2 regions of the Amycolatopsis sp. NPDC058340 genome follow, and region 1 is predicted to be linked to the other one. Evidence: riboswitches for the same ligand, from Rfam matches in the RefSeq annotation. Region 1 holds a riboswitch; the other holds the start of a gene.
What was found. Region 1 has a riboswitch for glycine ahead of gcvP (aminomethyl-transferring glycine dehydrogenase). Riboswitches for the same ligand answer to the same signal wherever they lie in the genome.

Region 1 (7,932 bases):
CCGTCATCACCGGCGGCAGCAGCGGGATCGGCCTCGCCACCGCGCGGCGGCTGGCGAGCGAAGGCGCGAAGGTCGTCATCGGCGACATCTCCGCCGAGGCGGGCAAGGCCGCGGCCGATGAGGTCGGCGGCCTGTTCGTGCAGGCCGACGTCACCGACGCCGAGCAGGTCGAGGCCCTGTTCCAGACCACTGTGGACACTTTCGGCTCGGTCGACGTGGCGTTCAACAACGCCGGTATCTCGCCGCCCGAGGACGACTCGATCCTCACCACGGGCATCGACGCGTGGGAGAAGGTGCAGAAGGTCAACCTGACGTCGGTGTACCTGTGCTGCAAGGCCGTGCTGCCGCATATGCAACGGCAGGGCAAGGGCTCGATCATCAACACGGCGTCGTTCGTCGCGGTGATGGGTGCGGCGACATCGCAGATCTCCTACACCGCGTCGAAGGGCGGGGTGCTGGCGATGAGCCGGGAACTGGGCGTGCAGTTCGCGCGGGAGAACATCCGGGTGAACGCGCTGTGCCCGGGACCGGTGAACACGCCGCTGCTCAAGGAGCTGTTCGCGAAGGACCCGGAGCGGGCCGCGCGGCGGCTGGTGCACGTGCCGGTCGGGCGGTTCGCGGAGCCGGAGGAGATCGCGGCCGCGGTCGCCTTCCTGGCGAGCGACGACGCCTCGTTCATCACGGCGTCGCAGTTCCTGGTGGACGGCGGTATCTCGGGCGCCTACGTCACCCCGCTCTGACCCCAGGCAGCTGTCCGTGAAGGCCTCCTTGAGGGACCCAGAGTCCCTCAAGGAGGCCTTCACGGACCTGGCCCAGGGTGTGCGTCACTCGTCCCGGTGGCTGGGATGGCGGCCCGCTGACCTGCGCTGTAGTCCTGACAGCGCGAGCCAGCATCCAGGACCACCCAGGAGGCCCCAGAATGACCCGGCAGATGAGCACCGCCATGCGTGACTGCATCGACCTGTGCAACGAGTGTCACGTCCGGTGCGAGGAGATGATGACGCGCTGCATGGAGATGGGCGGCGCGAAGCTCGGGATGATGATGGTGACCTGCGCGGACATGTCCCGCATGTGCGCCGACATGATGATGCGCTGTTCCGCGATGGTCGCCGACCTCGAAATGATGCGCATGTGCGCGAAGATGTGCGGCCTCGCCTCCCAGATGATGCGCATGTGCGCCGACGAGTGCGCCAAGACCGGCGACGCCGAGCTCGCCGACGCGGCGGGCATGATGACCCGCTGCGCCGAGCTCTGCGGCACGATCACCGCCGAGATGATGATGGAGAACGCGTAACTCGCGTGATCAGGCCCGTCACTCGCGTGATCAGAGGCGGAACTCACGAGTTCCGGCTCCGGACACGCGAGTGACGTCGTCGGTGGGAAGTAGACGGGCGCTGAACACGCCAGGTACGGTGTGCGCACAACTGCAGACAGGGCCGTCGAGCTGGAGCGGGAGAGCCCCCACGAACGTGGTGGGGCACCGAAGGAGCAAACTCCCCGGAATCTCTCAGGTACCCACTACCGCTTCACGCGAGGCCACTCTGGAAAGCAGGCGCGCAAGTGCGCCTCACCCAAGGTGAAAGCCACCCTCGACGGTGGTGAAACTCTCAGGTGCCATGACAGAGGGGGAGTTCCCAGCGCACCGGTCTATCCGGCGCCTGATTGAAGGAGCTCCCTTGACCAGTACGTCCTTCGACGACCGGCACATCGGCCCCTCGGAGTCCGAGCAGGCCAAGATGCTCGCCGAGGTCGGCTACGGCAGTCTCGATGCCCTGGTGCAGGCCGCGGTGCCGTCCGCGATCCGGGTCACCCGCGACCTCGAACTTCCCCCCGCCGCGTCCGAAGAGGACGCCATCGCCGAGCTCCGTGCGCTCGCCGCGCTCAACAAGCCGATGACGCAGATGATCGGCCTCGGCTTCCACGACACGGTCACCCCGGCGGTCATCCGCCGCAACGTGCTGGAGAACCCGGCCTGGTACACGGCGTACACGCCGTATCAGCCGGAGATCTCGCAGGGCCGTCTCGAAGCGCTGCTCAACTTCCAGACCATGGTCTCCGAGCTGGCCGGTCTCGCCACCGCGAACGCCTCCTTGCTCGACGAGTCCACCGCCGTCGCCGAGGCCGTCATGCTGATGCGCCGCGCGTCGAAGGCGAAGTCGAACAAGGTCGTCCTCGACGCCGAGTGCCTGCCGCAGACCATCGCGGTCGTCCGCACGCGTGCCGAGGCCATGGGCGTCGAGGTCGAGGTCCGCGACCTGCTCACCGGCCTGCCGGAGGAGTTCTTCGGCGTCGTCGTCCAGTACCCGGGCGCTTCCGGCGTGCTGCGCGGCGCGGGCTTCTACTCCGCCATCTCCGAGACCGCGAAGGCCGCCGGCGCGCTGTACACCGTCGCCGCCGACCTGCTCGCCCTCACCCTCATCACCGCGCCGGGTGAGTTCGGCGCCGACATCGCCGCCGGTTCTACCCAGCGCTTCGGTGTCCCGCTCGGCTACGGCGGCCCGCACGCCGGGTACATGGCCGTCCGCGCCGGGCTGGAGCGATCGCTGCCGGGCCGCCTGGTCGGAGTCTCGGTCGACGCCGACGGCAACCCCGCGTACCGCCTCGCCCTGCAGACCCGCGAGCAGCACATCCGCCGCGAGAAGGCCACCTCCAACATCTGCACCGCGCAGGTCCTGCCCGCCGTGCTCGCCGCGATGTACGCGGTCTACCACGGCCCGGACGGCCTCAAGCGCATCGCGACCCGCGTCCACGAGCTCGCCGCCGGGCTGGCGGGCGCGCTCCGTGCGGCCGGCGTCGAGGTGGTCCACGAGGGCTTCTTCGACACCGTTCTCGCCCGCATGCCCGGACAGGCCGAAGCGGTCGTCGCGGTCGCGCGGGAGAACGGGATCAACCTCGGTCCGGTCGACGCCGACCACGTCCGCATCGCGGTCGACGAGGTCACCACGCCCGCGATCATCGCCAAGGTGCTCAACGCTTTCGGCATCGAGAACGAGACCGAAAGCGCCCGTGCGCTGCCCGCCGGCCTCGAGCGCGAGAGCGAGTACCTCACCCACGAGGTCTTCCACTCCCACCGCTCCGAGACCGCGATGCTGCGCTACCTGCGCGGACTGTCCGATCTGGACTACGCGCTCGACCGCGGCATGATCCCGCTCGGCTCCTGCACGATGAAGCTCAACGCCACCACCGAGATGGAGCCGATCAGCTGGCGCGAGTTCGCGGGGATCCACCCGTTCGCGCCCGCCGACCAGGCCGAGGGCTACCACACCCTGGTCGAGCAGCTGTCGAGCTGGCTCGCCGAGGTCACCGGCTACGACAAGGTGTCGCTGCAGCCGAACGCGGGCAGCCAGGGCGAGCTCGCCGGCCTGCTCGCGATCCGCGCGTACCACCACGCGAACGGCCAGACCGAGCGCGAGGTCTGCCTGATCCCGTCGTCCGCGCACGGCACGAACGCCGCCTCCGCGGTGATGGCCGGGATGCGCGTCGTCGTGGTCAAGTGCACCGACGAGGGCAACGTCGACCTCGAAGACCTGCGGGCCAAGGTCGAGGCCAACCGCGACACGCTGTCCGCGATCATGGTCACGTACCCGTCCACGCACGGCGTGTACGAGAACGGCATCGACGAGCTGGCCAAGATCGTCCACGACGCGGGCGGCCAGGTCTACGTCGACGGCGCGAACCTCAACGCGCTGCTCGGTCTCGCGAAGCCGGGTGAGTTCGGCGGCGACGTCTCGCACCTGAACCTGCACAAGACCTTCTGCATCCCGCACGGTGGCGGCGGCCCCGGCGTCGGCCCGGTCGCGGTCCGCGCGCACCTCGCGCCGTACCTGCCGAACCACCCGCTGCTGGAGAAGGCCGGTCCCGAAACCGGCGTCGGCCCGATCAGCGCCGCCCCGTACGGTTCGGCCTCGATCCTCCCGATCTCGTGGGCGTACGTCCGCATGATGGGCGCGGGCGGGCTCACCGCCGCGACGCAGGTCGCCGTCCTCGCGGCGAACTACGTGGCCAAGCGCCTCAACCAGCACTACCCGGTGCTCTACACCGGACAGGACGGCCTGGTCGCGCACGAGTGCATCCTCGACCTGCGCGGGCTCACCAAGGAGACCGGCGTCAGTGTCGACGACGTCGCGAAGCGCCTGATCGACTACGGCTTCCACGCCCCGACCATGTCGTTCCCGGTCGCGGGCACGCTGATGGTCGAGCCGACCGAGTCCGAGGACCTCGGCGAGATCGACCGCTTCATCGAGGCCATGATCGCCATCCGCGCGGAGATCGACGCCGTCGCGCAGGGCAAGTGGGCCGCGGACAACAGCCCGCTGCGCAACGCCCCGCACACCGCGGAGACCCTCGTCGGCGACTGGGACCTGCCGTACGACCGCGAACTGGCGGTGTACCCCGCCGGGGTGAACCGCAAGTCCAAGTACTGGCCCCCGGTGCGCCGCATCGACGGTGCGCGCGGGGACCGTAACCTCGTCTGCTCCTGCCCGCCGCTCAACGCCTACGAGAACTGAGGCACTTGATGTCGAAAGAGACGTCCCTGCACGGAGTCCACAAAGGACTGGGTGCGCTGTTCACCGATTTCGCGGGCTGGTCGATGCCGATCCGCTATTCCAGCGAGCTGGCGGAGCACAAGGCGGTCCGCGAGGCCGCGGGCCTGTTCGACCTCTCCCACATGGCCGAGATCGAGGTGACCGGCCCGCAGGCGGCCGACACCCTCGACTTCGCGCTGGTCGGCAACCTGTCGGGCGTGAAGCCGGGCCGGGCGCGCTACACGATGATCTGCGACGAGAACGGCGGCGTGCTGGACGACCTGGTCGTCTACCGGCTCGCCGACGAGAAGTTCCTGGTCGTGGCCAACGCGGGCAACGCCACCGTGGTCGCGGAAGCGCTGGCCGAGCGGGTCTCGGGTTTCGACGCGGTGGTCGAGAACAAGTCCGAGGACGTCGCGCTCATCGCCGTCCAGGGCCCGAAGGCCGTCGAGATCCTCGGCGCCGTCACCGACGCCGACCTGGGCGCGCTCAAGTACTACGCGAGCGTCCCGGCTGTCGTGAAGGGGCACGACGTCCTGCTCGCCCGCACCGGCTACACCGGCGAGGACGGCTTCGAGCTGTACGTCCCGGCCGGGGAGGCTCCCGCCGTCTGGCGCATCCTGACCGACGCCGGCGAGCCGCACGGCCTGCTCCCGGCGGGCCTCGCCTGCCGCGACACCCTGCGTCTCGAAGCCGGAATGCCGTTGTACGGCAACGAACTCAGCCTCCAGCTGAGCCCGTTCGAGGCGGGCCTCGGCCGCGTGGTGAAGTTCGAGAAGCCGAACGACTTCGTCGGCAAGGCCGCGCTCGAAGAGCTGTCCAAGAAGGACGTTCCCCGCGTTCGCGTCGGGCTCAAGGGCTCCGGCCGCCGCGCCCCGCGTCACGGCTACACAGTCCTGGCGGGCGAGACCGAGATCGGCGAGGTCACCAGCGGTGCCCTTTCGCCGACGCTGGGTTACCCGATCGCCATGGCCTACGTGGACCGGGAGCACTCCGAGCCCGGCACCGAGCTTTCCGTCGACATCCGGGGCCGTATCGAGCCCGTCGAGGTCGTCGCCCTGCCCTTCTACTCCCGCGCCTGAAAGGCCCCCGAACCATCATGAGCATCCCCCAGGACCTGAAGTACACGAAGGAACACGAGTGGCTGAACGTCGCCGACGGCGTCGCCACCGTGGGCATCACCGCCTTCGCCGCCGAGTCGCTCGGTGACATCGTGTTCGTCCAGCTTCCCTCGGTCGGCGACACCGTCACCGCGGGCGAGGTGTTCGGCGAGGTCGAGTCGACCAAATCGGTCAGCGAGCTGTACGCACCCGTGGACGGCGAGGTCGTCGAGGTGAACGAGGCCACAACGGACACCCCCGAGCTCATCAACTCGGACCCGTACGCCGAAGGATGGCTCCTGAAGGTGCGTCTGACCGGCGACGTGCCCGCCCTGCTCGACGCCCAGGCGTACGCCGTCTTGACCCAGGAGAACTGACATGTTCAACGCTGCCCTGTCCGAAGTGGACCCCGAGGTCGCCGCGGCCGTCGCCGCCGAACTCGACCGGCAGCAGTCGACCCTGGAGATGATCGCCTCGGAGAACTTCGCCCCGGTGGGCGTGCTCGAGGCGCAGGGTTCGGTGCTGACGAACAAGTACGCCGAGGGCTACCCCGGCCGCCGCTACTACGGCGGCTGTGAGCACGTCGACGTCATAGAGCAGCTGGCGATCGACCGCGCGAAGGCCCTCTTCGGCGCCGAGCACGCCAACGTCCAGCCGCATTCGGGCGCGCAGGCCAACGCCGCCGCCATGGTCGCGGTGCTCAACCCCGGCGACACCATCCTCGGTCTCGACCTCGCGCACGGCGGGCACCTGACGCACGGGATGAAGATCAACTTCTCGGGCAAGCTCTACAACGTCGTCGCCTACCACGTCGACAAAGAGACCGGGATCGTCGACATCGAGGAGATCGAGCGCCTCGCCAAGGAGCACAAGCCGAAGCTGATCATCGCCGGCTGGTCGGCGTACCCGCGTCAGCTCGACTTCGCCGAGTTCCGCCGCATCGCCGACGAGGTCGGCGCGAAGGTCATGGTCGACATGGCGCACTTCGCCGGGCTGGTCGCGGCCGGGCTGCACCCGAGCCCGGTGCCCTACGCCGACATCGTCACCACGACCACGCACAAGACCCTCGGCGGCCCGCGTGGCGGCATCATCCTGTCCCGCCAGGAACTCGCCAAGAAGATCAACTCGGCGGTGTTCCCCGGTCAGCAGGGCGGTCCGCTGGAGCACGTCATCGCCGCGAAGGCTGTCGCGCTCAAGATCGCCGCGAGCGAGGAGTTCCGCGAGCGTCAGCAGCGCGTGCTCGAAGGCGCGAAGATCCTGGCCGACCGCCTTTCGCGCACGGATTGCAGCGAGGCGGGCGTCCGCGTGCTGACCGGCGGCACCGACGTGCACCTGGTGCTCGTCGACCTGGTCAACTCCACTTTGGACGGTCAGCAGGCCGAGGACCGGCTGCACTCGGTCGGTATCACGGTCAACCGCAACGCCGTCCCGTTCGACCCGCGTCCGCCGATGGTGACCTCCGGCCTGCGGATCGGCACCCCGGCGCTCGCGACCCGCGGTTTCGGTGCCGAGGACTTCGCCGAGGTGGCCGACATCATCGCCGAGGCGTTGCGCCCGGACTTCGACGAGGACCTGCGCCAGTCGCTGTCCGCCCGGGTCGAACTGCTGGCCAAGAAGCACCCGTTGTACGCGGACCTCAACCGATGAGCGCGCTCCCCGAGGGGCGCAAACTTCTCCGGCTCGAGGTCCGCAACGCGCAGACCCCGATCGAGAAGAAGCCGCCGTGGATCAAGACCCGGGCTCGGATGGGTCCGGAGTTCACGGAGCTCAAGGGACTGGTCAAGCGCGAAGGCCTCCACACCGTGTGTGAGGAGGCCGGGTGTCCCAACATCTACGAGTGCTGGGAAGACCGTGAGGCGACGTTCCTGATCGGTGGGGACCAGTGCACGCGGCGTTGTGATTTCTGCCAGATCGACACGGGCAAGCCTGCGGCGCTGGACCGGACCGAGCCGCGCAAGGTGGCGGAGTCGGTGCAGGCCATGGGTTTGCGCTACTCGACCGTCACCGGTGTCGCGCGTGATGACCTGGAGGACGGTGGCGCGTGGCTGTACGCGGAGACCGTGCGGCAGATCCACGCGTTGAACCCGGGCACGGGTGTCGAGTTGCTGATCCCGGATTTCAACGCGGATCCCGACCAGTTGGCCGAGGTGTTCGGTTCGCGGCCTGAGGTTTTGGCGCACAACGTGGAGACGGTGCCGCGGATCTTCAAGCGGATCCGGCCGGGTTTCCGGTACGCGCGGTCGCTGGAGGTCATCACCCGCGCGCGTGAGGCGGGTCTGGTGACGAAGTCGAACCTGATCCTGGGC
Region 2 (7,932 bases), on a different contig from region 1:
TCGTCCATCGGCTCACGCGTGTCGTCCGCCTGATCACGCATGTCGTCCGTCGGTCACGTGAAATCGCCGGTCCGTGTCGCCCGTTTGCCCCACCCGCACCAGCGGTCACAACCGGTGCCGAGTACTCGTGAGTGACAATTCGGGTTAGAACACGAATCGCCACTCACGACCCCCGGGACCTAGGGCACTCAGGCCGCGGTCGCCTTGACGAACAGGTCCGCCAGTTCCCGGCCGTACCGTTCCAGGTCCAGCTTCGGGTCCGCCGCGAACTTCGCCGCCACACCGTCGATGGCCTGCGCGATAGACAACGCCATCACGTCCGCCGCGAAGTCGCCGAAAGCGCCTTCCTGCTGGCCCTGGCGTAGCTGGCGTTCGAGCCGCCCGGTCCGGAACTCCTCGACGAGCGGCGCCGACATGAACCAGCCCTCGGCGTCCGAGCCGCTGGAAGCCATCTCGACCATGACCCGCACCAGTTCCGGGTACGAGCCGAGGAAGGCGATCTCCGACTCGATGTAGCCGCGCAGCAGCCCGGCGCGATCGGTCGTGCCCTGGATCCGTTCTTCGAGGAACTTGTCCTTCATGCCGGTCGCGGTGGTGACCACGGCCTGCATCAGGCCCGCCTTGTTGGTGAAGTGGTAGGAGATGATCCGGGTGCTGGACAGCCCGGCCCGCTCCTTGATCTTCGCGAACGACGTCTTGTGGTAGCCGAGATCGGAGATCGTCGCGATCGTGGCCCCGATGATCTGTGCCCGCCGGGCCGCCTCGGTGACCGAAAGCCCCAGCTCCGCCTGGACCTCTTGCATGGCGCTCTGCGTGGAGGGAGTTACTTGCATGAGTAAAAATTAACACGGTCGAGTAAATCCGGCAACCATGCCGCCGAACGGGGGACTGTCCTCGACAAGCCTCAAGAAGAGCTTGAGGCCGACCGCGCGTCGCGTTGACCGGTTTGCCGGACGCGCTTACCGTCAATGAAGGTGAATCGCCAAGGTGTGATTCGGATGTCTGGGGCATCCGTCTTGACGAGGAACTCCGGTGCGGACTCCCGTGGGTCCGCGCGGCTTTGTTCGCCGGCCGCCAGGTCGGGCGAGGGGAGGCATGGCGTGGTCGAGGCTGGTAGCCCTCAAGAGCCGCTCGTTCCGGTCGCTGACGGCGAGCAGGGCGAGCTGTTCCCCGACTCTTCCCTCCCGGACGAACTCGTCGGCTACCGCGGCCCCGCCGCCTGCCAGATCGCCGGGATCACGTACCGGCAGCTCGACTACTGGGCCCGCACGAAGCTGGTCGCGCCGAGTATCCGCACGGCGCACGGTTCCGGTTCGCAGCGGCTCTACTCGTTCAAGGACATCCTCGTCCTGAAGGTGGTCAAGCGGCTGCTGGACACCGGTGTCTCCCTGCAGAACATCCGCGTCGCCGTCGACCACCTGCGCCTGCGCGGCGTCCGCGACCTCGCCAAGGTCACCCTGTTCTCCGACGGCACCACCGTCTACGAGTGCACCTCGCCCGAAGAGATCGTCGATTTACTCCAGGGCGGGCAGGGTGTCTTCGGTATCGCGGTCAGCGGCGCGATGCAGGAGATCAGCGGCACCATCCACGAGTTCCCGGCCGAGCGGGCCGACGGCGGCGTGATCGAAACGGTCACACCCGACGAGCTCACGCAGCGCCGTAACGCCCGTCGCACCGGCTGATCATGAGGCCGCGCGAGCGGCAGGGTAGGCTACTTCCGCGGTCGACGAATCCGCGCGGGAGAGACCGAGCCGATAACCGTTGAGCTCGGCGCCGAAGGAGCAAGTCCTCCCCGGAACCTCTCAGGCACCCTGGACCGCGCGGAAGAGACGCCTCTGGAAAGTGGTTCGCCAGGTCACAGCCTGGCGGCCCCGCCGACGGTGCAAGCCCGGCTCAACACTCGGGCGAAACTCTCAGGCGCCCCCTCGGGGGTACGGACAGAGTGGGGAGGGCCAGGACAATCGTCCCGGCCCCACCCCCGCGTCTTGGGAGGTCCCCGTTGGAGCCCGTTTCACTGGCCGCTCTCGAATCCGGAACCCCCTTCGCGGACCGGCACATCGGTCCCGGTGCCGAAGAGCTCGCGCGCATCCTCGACGTCGTCGGCGCCGCCTCCCTCGAAGAGCTCGCCGAGCGGGCCGTCCCCGCGTCGCTGCGTGCGTCCGCGAGTCCGCCGGACCTGCCGCCACCCGCCACCGAGACCGGCGCGCTCGCCGAACTCCGCGCGCTGGCCGCCCGCAACCGGCCGATGGTCCAGATGATCGGCCTCGGCTACCACGACACCGTGACCCCGCCGGTGATCCGCCGCAACGTGCTGGAGAGCCCGGCCTGGTACACCGCGTACACGCCGTATCAGCCGGAGATCTCGCAAGGGCGTCTCGAAGCGCTGCTCAACTTCCAGACCATGGTCGCCGATCTGACCGGCCTGCCGATCGCCAACGCGTCCATGCTGGACGAGGCGACCGCGGCGGCCGAGGCGATGACACTGGTCCGCCGCGCGGGCAAGGCGAAATCGAGCCGGTTCGTGGTCGACGAGGACACCCTTCCCCAGACGATCGAGGTCCTGCGCACCCGCGCCGAACCGCTCGGCATCGACCTGGTGACCGCGGATCTGTCCCAGGGCATCACCGGGCTCGGGCTCGGCGGCGACTTCTTCGGGGTGCTGCTGTCGTATCCGGGCGCTTCGGGTGTCGTCCGCGAATGGGACCACACCATCGCCGAGGTCAAGGCGCTCGGTGCCGCCGTGGTGATGGCCGCGGATCCGCTCGCGCTGACCCTGCTGCGGTCGCCCGGTGAACTCGGTGCCGACGTCGCGATCGGGTCGACGCAGCGGTTCGGGGTCCCGATGGGCTTCGGCGGACCGCACGCGGCGTACCTCGCCGTCCGGAAGGGCCTCGAACGGCAGCTGCCCGGCCGGCTGGTCGGGGTGTCGAAGGACGCCGACGGCGCGCCCGCGTACCGGCTCGCGTTGCAGACCCGCGAGCAGCACATCCGCCGCGAGAAGGCGACGAGCAACATCTGCACCGCCCAGGTGCTCCTGGCGGTCATCGCGTCGATGTACGCGGTGTACCACGGGCCCGAAGGGTTGCGCGCCATCGCGAACCGCGCGCATCGGATGGCCACGGTACTCGCGGCGGGTCTCGCCGAGAGCGGTGTGGACGTCGTGCACTGTGAATTCTTCGACACGGTCACGGTTTCCGTCCCCGGCCGGGCGACGGCGATCGTCGGCACGGCACGGGAGCTCGGGGTGAACCTGAGGCTCGTGGACTCCGACCACGTCGCCGTCGCCTGCGACGAGACGACGACCCGTGAACATCTTTCGTTGGTGTGGAAGGCGTTCGGGGTCGCGGTGTCCGATGTGGACTCCCTTGACGCGGACACCGCCGACGGCTTTCCGCCGGATCTGCGCCGCACCAGCGGCTACCTGACCCATCCGGTCTTCCACGCGCACCGCTCGGAAACGGCGTTGCTGCGGTACCTGAGGTCGTTGTCCGACAAGGACGTTGCGCTCGACCGCAGCATGATCCCGCTCGGCTCCTGCACGATGAAACTCAACGCCACGGCCGAGATGGAGCCGATCACCTGGCCGGAGTTCGCCGGTCTGCATCCGTTCGCTCCCGCCGAGGACGCGGCCGGTCTGCTCTCCGTCGTGCGGGATCTGGAGCGCTGGCTCGCCGGGATCACCGGCTACGACGCGGTCTCCCTGCAGCCGAACGCCGGAAGCCAGGGCGAATTCGCCGGGCTGCTGGCGATTCGCGCGTACCACCGCGAACGCGGGAACGCGGCGCGTGACGTCTGCCTGATCCCGTCGAGCGCGCACGGGACGAACGCCGCCAGCGCGGTGATGGCCGGGATGCGGGTGGTCGTCGTGAACTGCGACGACGAGGGCAATATCGACCTCGGCCACCTTAAGTCCACTGTGGACGAGCACGCGGACGACCTCGCCGCGATCATGATCACCTATCCCTCGACGCACGGCGTCTACGAGGACACCGTCCGCGAGGTCTGCGCGCTGGTGCACGACGCCGGCGGCCAGGTGTACGTCGACGGCGCGAACCTGAACGCCCTGATCGGCGTGGCGCAATACGGCAGGTTCGGCGCCGACGTCTCGCATCTGAACCTGCACAAGACCTTCTGCATCCCGCACGGTGGCGGCGGGCCGGGTATCGGGCCGATCGGCGTCCGCGCGCATCTGGCGCCGTACCTGCCGAACCACCCGCTGCAGCCGGACGCGGGCCCGGCCACCGGCGTGGGCCCGATCAGCGCGGCGCCGTGGGGGAGCGCGTCGATCCTGCCGATCTCCTGGGCCTATGTCCGGATGATGGGCGCGGAAGGCCTCAGGCGGGCGACGCTGACCGCCGTCGCGAACGCCAACTACGTCGCCAAGCGGCTCGCGGAGCACTATCCGGTGCTGTACTCCGGGCACGACGGCCTGGTCGCGCACGAATGCATCCTCGATCTCCGCGCGCTCACCAAACGGACCGGCGTCACCGTGGACGACGTCGCCAAGCGGCTGGCCGACTACGGACTCCACGCGCCGACGATGTCCTTCCCGGTCGCGGGAACGCTCATGGTCGAGCCCACCGAGAGCGAGGATCTCGGTGAACTCGACCGGTTCTGCGACGCGATGATCGCGATCCGCGGCGAGATCGAGAAGGTCGCCGCGGGGGAGTGGCCGGTGGAGCGAAGCCCGCTGCGGAACGCCCCGCATACCGCGCGCTGCCTCGCGGGCGAGTGGGATCGCCCGTACAGCAGGGAGATCGGGGTCTTCCCGGCCGGGTACACCGCATCGAAGATCTGGCCCCCGGTGCGGCGGATCGACGGGGCCGCGGGGGACCGCAACCTCGTCTGCTCCTGTCCGCCGCCGGAGGCCTTCGCCTGATGCTCAGCCGGGCATCTTGTCGAGAAAGCCCAGCACCTGCTTGATCCGCCCGTCCTCGACGGTGATGACGTCGAACCCGATCGCCAGCGGCTCCTCCACCCCCTCCGGGCCGAGGTACCACTGGAACCGCGCGATGTCGTGGTGCGCGTCGGGCACGGCGGGCAGGCTGAACTTCAGGCCCGCGAACTGGGCCTGCGCGCCGGCGATGAAACCGTCGACACCGTCGTGGCCGGTGACGGCGCCGAGCGGGTCGGTGTAGGCGGCGTCCTCGGTGAACAGTTCGGCGATGAGCGCGCGGCGCTGGTCCGCGTCGGTCTCGTTCCACACGGCGATGTACTGCTCGGCGACGCGCTGGATGTCCGACATGGTGTCTCCTCGTTTCGTTGTGGGGTAACCGATGCCGCAACTCTGTCGGCCGGGGGTGGGTCCCGTCGATTACGCGGGAGGTAATGGCGGCTCCGCGCGCGGAGCCGTAGGTTCGTGATCGTGACGACCACAGTGACCGCGGGCCGCCCCGTCGGCGAGCTCCTCCGCGAATGGCGTGACCGCCGCCGGATCAGTCAGCTGGATCTCGCCATCTCTGCGGATATCTCCACCCGCCATCTGAGCTTCGTGGAGACCGGCCGGTCCAAGCCCAGCCGCGACATGGTGCTGCGGCTCGGCGAACACCTGGAGGTGCCCTTGCGGGAACGCAATCAGCTGTTGCTGGCGGCGGGGTATGCGCCCGCGTACGCCGAAAGCGGCCTCGGCGCCCCGGAAATGGCGGCGGTCCGCAAGGCGGTCCGGCAGCTGATGACCGGCCACGAGCCGTACCCGGCCGCCGTCGTCGACCGGTGGTGGAACCTGGTCGACGCCAACGCGAGCATCTCGCTCATGACCGGCCTGGTCTCGCCCGCCTTGCTGACGCCTCCAGTCAACGTCCTGCGGGTGACGCTGCACCCGGACGGGATGGCGCCGCACGTGCTGAACCTGGGGGAGTGGCGCGCGCATCTGCTCGGCAGGCTGCGGCGGCAGGTGACCCAGACGGCCGACCCGGCGCTGACCGGACTCCTGGAGGAACTGGCCGCCTATCCGTGCGCGGATCCCGTCCCCGAGGTGGAGGTCCCCGGGCCGGGTGACATCTTCGTCCCGTTGAAACTGCGGCACGAGGGCGCCGAACTCACGTTCTTCAGCACGGTCTCCACGTTCGGGACGCCGTTGGACGTCACGGTCGCCGAGCTGGTGATCGAGTCCTTCTTCCCGGCCGACGCGGACACGGCGGAATATCTGCGCGCGTACGCGGCGCGCGGGGTGGAATGATGCCGGACAAGAAGTCCAGCCACAGACTCCAGTGAGGATTCCTCTTCCATGGCCGTGCCTTCCGTCGTCCTGAACAACGAGGTAGCCATCCCCCGGCTCGGTTTCGGCGTCTGGCAGGTGCCCGCGGGCGATACGGCCAAGGTCGTCCGGACCGCCATCGAGACCGGGTACCGCAGCATCGACACCGCCGCGTCATACGGGAACGAAGCCGGCGTGGGCGAGGCGATCCGCTCATCGGACGTGCCCCGCGACGAGCTGTTCATCACCACGAAGCTCCCCAATCCGGGCCACGGCTACGACGAGACCCTCCGGGCGTTCGACGCGAGCCTCGCGGAACTCGGCCTGGACCGCGTCGACCTGTATCTGATCCACTGGCCGATACCCGCCCGCGGGAAGTACGTCGAAACCTGGCGGGCGCTGGAGAAGCTGTACGCGGACGGGCGGGCGCGAGCGATCGGGGTGTCGAACTTCCACGTCCCGCAGCTGCGGCGGCTGTTCGACGAAACCGGGATCGTGCCCGCGGTCAACCAGGTCGAGCTGCATCCCCGGCTCCAGCAGAAGGCGTTGCGGGAGTTCCACACCGAACACGGCATCGTCACCGAGGCGTGGAGCCCGCTCGCGCAGGGATCCCTGCTCTCGGACGCGACGCTGACCGCCCTCGCCGCCAAATACGGCAAGAGCCCGGCGCAGCTCGTATTGCGCTGGCATCTGCAGCTCGGCACGGTCGCCATCCCGAAATCCGTGACACCGTCCCGGATCCGCGAGAATTTCGACGTATTCGACTTCGAGCTCGCCGAAGACGATCTCGCGGCGCTCGCCGAGTTCGACGACGGGACGCGCACCGGCCCGGACCCGGACACCTTCGGCTCGTGATCGGCTGGACGGTTCTCGAGGGCAAAGGTGGCGTGCTCGTCAGGTGGCGCTCACACGCGCCCGCGTTGCCGGGGCCTCAGTGACGATCGTGTGGTCCGTGAGGGCCTCCTTCCCTACCTTGAGGGTAGGCAAGGAGGCCCTCACGGACCTGCGACCAACGGGCCGCCACGATCAAATAGGTGCCAGAGACCCGTCCCTGCCATTCACGAGGCCGGAGGTACGGGAAAGGCCCCTTCCCGAGCGGCGAAGGGGCCTTTCCCGTGGTTCGGGGCCTCAGGTGGCCTTGATGCCCGCGGCCGCGAAGTCGGCCTGCTGGGCGGGCTGCTGCAGGTACTGGCGGAACGTCTGCGCGGCGCGCATCTGGACCTCGTCGATGTTCTTGCCGGCGAGGCCGACGAGCGGGTAGTCGGCCGAACGCGCCGTCGCGACCGACTGGGCAGGCGAACCGACCAGCTCGGGCTTGGCGGTGTTCAGCTCGGTCACCCAGTAGGAGGACTCGGGGATCCAGGCGGCGGGAAGACCGCCGATGGAGTCGAGGTTGGTCCGCCCGACGAGGCCGTCGAGCACGGAAGCGGACGACAGCGCGTCGATCTGGATGACCACGCAGTGGTCGCGGACCACGGTCGCGGCGTTGTTCCACCGCTCGGCCGCCGCGCGGACCGGCTTCTCGATACTGGGGGTGACGATGACCCGCATCGGGGTGTCGCCGGCGCTGCACGCCTTGGCCTGGGCTTCGGCGCGGGTGTTGAGCTCGCCGTCCGCCCAGTTCCAGCCGAACACGCCGATCGCGACCAGGACCACGAGGACCAGGCAGGCGATGGGCCATTTGGCGATCCGCCGCCGCGGGGCCTTCTTCCCGACGATCCGGTGCGAACCGGTCG

Region 2: another riboswitch for glycine. It lies ahead of gcvP (aminomethyl-transferring glycine dehydrogenase); the one in region 1 lies ahead of gcvP (aminomethyl-transferring glycine dehydrogenase).

The regions. Positions count from the first base shown of each region.
Region 1 is NZ_JBHXIB010000008.1:201,739-209,670, reverse strand. It holds gene ACFWIW_RS13605 (3-oxoacyl-ACP reductase) at 1-740, shown strand, start outside; gene ACFWIW_RS13600 (hypothetical protein) at 920-1,294, shown strand; glycine riboswitch at 1,532-1,633, shown strand; gene gcvP (aminomethyl-transferring glycine dehydrogenase) at 1,677-4,508, shown strand; gene gcvT (glycine cleavage system aminomethyltransferase GcvT) at 4,517-5,608, shown strand; gene gcvH (glycine cleavage system protein GcvH) at 5,626-6,003, shown strand; gene glyA (serine hydroxymethyltransferase) at 6,005-7,273, shown strand; gene lipA (lipoyl synthase) at 7,270-7,932, shown strand, end outside.
Region 2 is NZ_JBHXIB010000012.1:35,518-43,449, reverse strand. It holds gene ACFWIW_RS16650 (TetR/AcrR family transcriptional regulator) at 189-803, opposite strand; gene ACFWIW_RS16645 (MerR family transcriptional regulator) at 1,101-1,682, shown strand; glycine riboswitch at 1,728-1,829, shown strand; gene gcvP (aminomethyl-transferring glycine dehydrogenase) at 2,000-4,879, shown strand; gene ACFWIW_RS16635 (nuclear transport factor 2 family protein) at 4,883-5,245, opposite strand; gene ACFWIW_RS16630 (helix-turn-helix domain-containing protein) at 5,360-6,178, shown strand; gene ACFWIW_RS16625 (aldo/keto reductase) at 6,227-7,051, shown strand; gene ACFWIW_RS16620 (hypothetical protein) at 7,325-7,932, opposite strand, start outside.